Linked DNA regions of Methyloterricola oryzae. The protein of the gene in region 1 interacts with the protein of each later gene in a pairwise test. Links are inferred from orthologs where the notes say so. Each region holds a gene or a part of one and is shown on either strand. Other genes may lie near its edges.

The links.
Region 2: the proteins of ftsA (region 1) and EK23_RS17325 interact in binary tests that used the Escherichia coli proteins (3 or more experiments, as listed by UniProt). The link is inferred for Methyloterricola oryzae from one-to-one orthologs.

The regions. Positions count from the first base shown.
Region 1 is NZ_JYNS01000006.1:215,221-218,387, forward strand. Bases 50-2,898 are described here. They hold ftsA (cell division protein FtsA), read right to left. Parts: upstream 2,168-2,898; coding sequence 932-2,167; downstream 50-931. Other genes in these bases: ftsZ (cell division protein FtsZ), read right to left, coding at 50-896; EK23_RS10695 (cell division protein FtsQ/DivIB), read right to left, coding at 2,171-2,898. Also shown: more of ftsZ, read right to left, coding at 1-49; more of EK23_RS10695, read right to left, coding at 2,899-3,007; EK23_RS10700 (D-alanine--D-alanine ligase), read right to left, coding at 3,014-3,167. UniProt on the Escherichia coli protein: Essential cell division protein that assists in the assembly of the Z ring. May serve as the principal membrane anchor for the Z ring.
Region 2 is NZ_JYNS01000016.1:44,269-47,366, reverse strand. The notes cover bases 305-3,084. They hold EK23_RS17325 (rod shape-determining protein), read left to right. Parts: upstream 305-1,062; coding sequence 1,063-2,106; downstream 2,107-3,084. Other genes in these bases: mreD (rod shape-determining protein MreD), read left to right, coding at 3,076-3,084; mreC (rod shape-determining protein MreC), read left to right, coding at 2,151-3,084; gatC (Asp-tRNA(Asn)/Glu-tRNA(Gln) amidotransferase subunit GatC), read right to left, coding at 538-825; gatA (Asp-tRNA(Asn)/Glu-tRNA(Gln) amidotransferase subunit GatA), read right to left, coding at 305-437. In the rest of the region: more of gatA, read right to left, coding at 1-304; more of mreC, read left to right, coding at 3,085-3,089; more of mreD, read left to right, coding at 3,085-3,098. UniProt on the Escherichia coli protein: Forms membrane-associated dynamic filaments that are essential for cell shape determination. Acts by regulating cell wall synthesis and cell elongation, and thus cell shape.

The DNA.
Region 1 (3,167 bases):
AGGCCGGTCACCACCTGCGCGTCTTCCGAGGCAAACTCGTTGACCACGCTACCCACCTCGTCGAACTCGCCAATGGCCAGATCCGGTCCGCCGGCGATGTTCACCAGGATGCCGCGCGCGCCCTGCAGGTTGACCTCGTCCAAGAGCGGACTGTGGATGGCCCGCTCCGCCGCCTCGCGGGCGCGATTCGGACCGCTGGCGACGCCAGAACCCATCATGGCCACGCCCATTTCCGACATCACCGTGCGCACGTCAGCGAAGTCCACGTTGATCAAGCCCGGACGGGTGATCAGATCGGCGATACCCTGCACCGCGTGCAGGAGCACGTCGTTGGCGGCGGCGAATGCGCTGATCAGGCTCACGTCCTTGCCCAGCACCGGCAGGAGACGCTCGTTGGGAATGGTGATGAGCGAGTCCACGTACTGGCTCAGGTCTTCGATGCCCTTTTCGGCGACGGCACGGCGCTTCTTGCCTTCGAACGGGAAGGGCTTGGTCACCACCGCCACGGTGAGGATTCCCGCTTCCTTCGCGATCTCGGCGATCACCGGCGCGGCGCCCGTGCCGGTGCCGCCGCCCATGCCGGCGGTGATGAACACCATGTCGGAGCCGTCCAGCACTTCCAGGATACGCTCCCGGTCATCCTTCGCGGCCTGACGTCCGATATCGGGATTGGCCCCGGCGCCCAACCCCTTGGTCAGTGCATTGCCAAGCTGGATCACCACCGAACGCGATTGCGTGCCCTTGAGGGCCTGCGCGTCGGTATTGGCGCAGATGAAGTCCACTCCCTCGATATGGCTGGCCGCCATGTGGTTGACCGCATTGCCGCCGCCCCCGCCGATGCCGATGACCTTGATCACCGCCTTCTGACTGTAAGAATCCACCAATTCAAATTTCATCGTTATCCCCCTGACTTGACTGCCTTAACTGGATTTCAAAAATTACCCTGGAACCAATTCTTCATCTTTGCCCAAATACCCCGAAAACCTCCGCCAACCAAGGCACCCCGCTCCACCAGCGGGTTATGCTGTTTTCCAAACAACAATAGTCCGACACCCGTCGCGTACACCGGATTACGCACCACGTCATTGAGTCCCGTGACGTACTGCGGAATTCCCATCCGCACTGGCATATGGAATATCTCCTCCGCCAATTCCACCAACCCTTCCACCCGAGCGCTGCCACCGCTGAGAACGATGCCCGCGGCGATCAGATCCTCGAACCCGCTGCGCCGAAGTTCGGCCTGCACCAGCAGCAACAGTTCCTCGTAGCGCGGCTCCACGATCTCCGCCAGGTTCAATTTGGATATCTGCCGCGTCGGCCGCTCACCGATGCTGGGCACCTCGATGGTTTCCTCCAGCTTCGCCAACTGCGTCAGAGCGCAGGCATGCTTGATCTTTATTTCCTCGGCGTGCTGAGTGGGTGTCCGCAGCGCAACCGCAATGTCATTGGTGACCTGATCGCCGGCGATGGGAATCACCGCCGTGTGACGGATGGCGCCGTCGGTGAACACCGCGATGTCGGTGGTGCCGCCACCGATATCCACCAGACACACCCCCAGGTCTTTCTCATCTTCAGTCAGCACCGCGGAGCAGGAGGCCAGCTGCTCGAGGATGATGTCCTCGACCTCCAGGCCACAGCGGCGGATGCACTTGACGATGTTCTGCGCCGCGCTCACGGCGCCGGTCACGATATGCACCCTCGCTTCCAGGCGGATACCGGACATGCCGATGGGCTCCTTGATGCCCTCCTGGCGGTCGATCACGAACTCCTGGGGCAGGATGTGCAAAATCTTCTGGTCTGCAGGTATGGCGACCGCTCGGGCGGAGTCGATCACCCGATCCACGTCGCTCTGGGTGACCTCCTTGTCCTTGATGGCGACGATGCCATGGGAATTCATGCTGCTGATGTGGCTGCCGGCGATCCCCGCGTAGACGGAGTGGATGCGGCAGCCCGCCATCAGCTCGGCTTCCTCGATGGCGCGCTGTATGGACTGGACAGTGGTTTCCAGATTGACCACGACGCCCTTTTTGAGGCCACGGGAAGGGTGCGAACCGATACCGATCACCTCGATCTCGCCATCCTCGTTCAGTTCACCGACGATGGCGGCGACCTTGGAGGTGCCGATATCCAGTCCCACGATCAAGTTCCGATCCGATTTTCTAGCCATTTCTCATTGCGTCTCTAGAGCCACCCAAGTGGCCTGTTCCAATCGATTTAGTCCTGCGCTGGGCGCTTCGCTGCCTTCCAGCAGACCTTCCGCCTCGGGCCGCCATACCACGGCAAAGCCATTGGGATAGCGCAGGTCCACCCGCAATAGGTGCGCTAGCCGATTCTCTCCCAACTTACCCACCAGGGAGAGGAAATGTTCCACGGCCGCCACCGGCTCGCGCCGCCCCAAAAACATGTCCGGCCCGTTCTCCAGGCGCAGAGTCCAGGCCCTGCGCTTGCTGACCTCAAGGGTCGCCACTTTGAACCCCTGCGGGGCCAGGAGGTCGTTCAATTGCGCCAAGGTGCTCAGCAGGTAATGCTCGGTGCCAGGCGGGCCAGACAGCTCCGGCAGCGTTTCGAAACCTTCCACTCGATCCGGGGCGAATCGCTCGCCGCGCGTATCCAGCATCGCCTTCTCGCCCCAGCGGGCGACCGGCACGTGCTCCTTGACCGTCACCACCAGGGTGTCCGGCCACACCCGGCTCACCTCAACGCTCTCGACCCACGGACAGGAGCGCGCAGCGCCTTCCACCTCGCCTATGTCCAGCGAGAAATACCCGGCCGCCACCGCCGGCGCCAACACCTCCCTGAGCTTTCCCGTGTTCAGGTTTTCAATTCCGCCCTCAACCCGAACATAGCGAACCGGAAACCACTCCCGGTTGAAGTCCACGCCCTGCCGCCATAACCAATATCCGCCTGCCGCCACGAGCAGCAGAGCGAGTAGCGGGAACAGCGGGAAGCGCGCCTTGCTCTGCTCCCTGCGCCCCTTTTCCGGGGATCCTTTGCGCTGCGTGCCCACGTGCGGTCAGAGGCTGGATTCCAATATCCGCCAGACCAGCTCGTCGAAGTCAATGCCGGCGGACCTGGCCGCCATGGGCACCAGGCTATGGTCGGTCATGCCCGGCACCGTGTTGACCTCGATCAGCCATGGCTGGCCGCTTTCGTCCACCAGCAGGTCC
Region 2 (3,098 bases), on another replicon or contig:
GTCTCGGTATCCCAGGGATTGCGCACCGGTCCGTAGTGGCTGGTTTCGTTGGAGGAGCCCATGGCGAACTCGTCCATGTTCAGCTTGCCCAGCATCACCGCGCCGGCCTGCTGAAAATGCTCGACGACGGTGGCGTTGTAGGATGCGATGAAGTTATCCAGCATCCTGGAGCCGCAGCTGGTGCGGACACCTTGGGTGCAGAAGATGTCTTTCTGGGCGATGGGAACGCCGGTCAAGGGGCCCGCATCGCCTGCGGCCAGGCGCCGGTCCGCGGCCTCGGCCTGATTGAGTGCCTGCTCGCCGGTGACGGTGACGAAGGCATTGAGCGTCGGGTTGATCGCTGCAATGCGGTCCAGGTAGGTTCGCGTCAGCTCGGTGCTGCTGAAATCTTTGTTGCGCAGGCCTTTGGCCAGCTCCACGATGGTCTTGTCGTGCATCGGTAATTTCTCGGGTTCGAATGGTCGGGGCCTGCGGGCTCCGGGTTCGGAATGGGCTCGGACCTGAATACGCGAGCCGCGGACGGAATCTGGGCGGGGCTTATTCGATCACTTTGGGCACCAAATACAGGCCTGCTTCCACCAGCGGCGCATGCGCCTGGAACTGCTCGCGCTGATCCTGCTCGGTCACGCTATCGGCCCGCAGCCTCTGGGCCATATCCAGGGGATGGGCCATGGGCGGCACGTTGGAAGTATCCACGGTACTCATCTGCTCGACGAAATCCAGGATGCCTGACAGGTCGCGGGCGTAGGCATCCACCTTGTCGGCGTCGATGGCGAGCCGTCCCAGCCAGGCAATTTTGTTCACATCTGCAGCGGTTAGAGACATGCGATCCCCTTGAGGTCATTTCGATTTGGTCTGTGTGTGGCCCATCATCATGAACGCGGACAAGCCCCGCAAGCGGCCGAGAAACGCCTCTGCGCCTCCCTGCACCGCGTCCGTCGGTCGGCTCGAGGGCCGGTCCGGTGAGCGATGCGCTATCATATCCCAACTTGCCCTGATCCCCAGCACCTTGCTACATTAAAACAATTTTTCACGGACTTTTTTCACAGGATTGCGACGCTCATGTTCAAACGCCTGCGCGGTTTTTTTTCCAATGACTTGTCCATCGATCTGGGAACGGCCAACACGCTGATATACATACGGGGACAAGGCATCGTGGTGAATGAGCCGTCGGTAGTGGCCATCCGCGAAGACAAGGCGCGGGGGTCCAAGACCATCGCCGCGGTGGGCGCCGCGGCCAAGTCCATGCTGGGCAGGACGCCGGGCAACATCACCGCCATCCGCCCGCTGAAGGACGGCGTGATCGCCGATTTCACGGTCACGGAAAAGATGCTCCAGTATTTCATCCACAAGGTGCACAAGAGCAAGCTGCTGCGCCCGAGTCCCCGCGTGTTGATCTGCGTCCCCTGCGGCTCCACCCAGGTGGAGCGGCGCGCCATCAAGGAATCCGCCGCCGGCGCCGGCGCGCGTGAAGTCTACCTGATCGAGGAGCCCATGGCCGCTGCCGTGGGGGCGGGCCTGCCGGTGAACGAGGCGCGTGGCTCCATGGTCATCGACATCGGCGGCGGCACGTCGGAAGTCGCCGTCATCTCATTGAACGGCATCGTCTATTCCGCCTCGGTGCGCATCGGCGGCGACCGCCTGGATGAGGCGATCATGAACTACGTGCGCCGCAACTACGGCACCCTGATCGGCGAAGCCACGGCGGAGCGTATCAAGCACGAGATCGGCACCGCCTACCCGGGCAGCGAAGTCCGCGAGATCGAGGTCAAGGGCCGCAACCTGTCGGAAGGCATTCCGCGCAGCTTCGTGCTCAACAGCAACGAGATCCTGGAGGCCCTGCAGGAACCCCTGGCCGGCATCGTCCAGGCGGTGAAGCTGGCGCTGGAGCAGACCCCTCCGGAACTGGGCGCCGACGTGGCCGAGCGCGGCATCATCCTCACCGGTGGCGGCGCGCTGCTGAAGGACATCGACCGCCTCATCGCCGAGGAGACGGGGCTGCCGGTGCTCATCGCCGAAGACCCGCTGACCTGCGTGGCGCGGGGCGGCGGCCGGGTGCTGGAACTGCTGGACGAAAAGGGATCGGCGCCTTTTTCGCTGGAATGACGCCGCCGCTGCGTGCGGCGCACGCCTCGGCAGGGAGATAGTTCATCAAACCGATCTTTACCAAGGGACCTTCGCTCAATCTCAGGCTGCTTGCTTGTGTCCTGGCCTCCTTCGCCCTCTTGGCCGCCGAGCAACGCGGCATGCTGAATCCATTGCGCACCAGCCTTGCGGTGCTGGTGTATCCGCTGCAGCAACTGGTGAGTTCGCCGATCAACGGGTGGCGCAACTTGTCCGAAAGCTTGTCCAGTCGCGAGGAACTGCTGAAAGACAACCAGCGCCTGCATGAGGAGCAGATTCGGCTCAAATCGCAGCTGCTCAAGTTCGATTCCCTGCAACAGGAGAACATCCGCCTGCGCGGCCTGCTGGAAACCTCGTTCAAGCTGGGCGAGCAGGTGCTCATCGCCGAACTGCTGGAAGTCAACCTGGTCCCCTACGAGCACGTGGTCATGGTCAACAAGGGCAGCCGCTTCGGCATCTATCCGGGGCAGCCGGTGGTAGACGCCAGCGGCGTGGTTGGACAAGTCCTGAGAGTCACGCCCTACAACGCCCAGGTGATGCTCATCACCGATCCAAACCACGCGATTCCGGTTCAAGTAAACCGCAATGGCCTGCGCACCATCGCCCTAGGCTCCGGACAAATCGACAAACTCTACCTGCCCTATCTGACCAGCAATGCGGATATCAAGCCCGGCGACCTGCTGGTGACATCGGGCATGGGCGGGGTTTTCCCGCAAGGTTACCCCGTGGCGACCGTGACCACCCTTTCCACGCAGACCAGCCCCTTTGCCAAGGTCACGGCCGTGCCCCTGGCCAAGCTGGACCGAAGCCGCGAATTGCTGATGGTATGGAGCAAACAGGACCCGATCCCGCGCATTCCGCCGCCCGCTGAGCAGGCGCCGGAAACGCCGGCGCCCTCAGCCGCGCCGACGCCGAACCCCGCGATCCGGGGCAAGGCCCGGGGAGCGCCCCATGCCCGCCAATAATCCGATCGC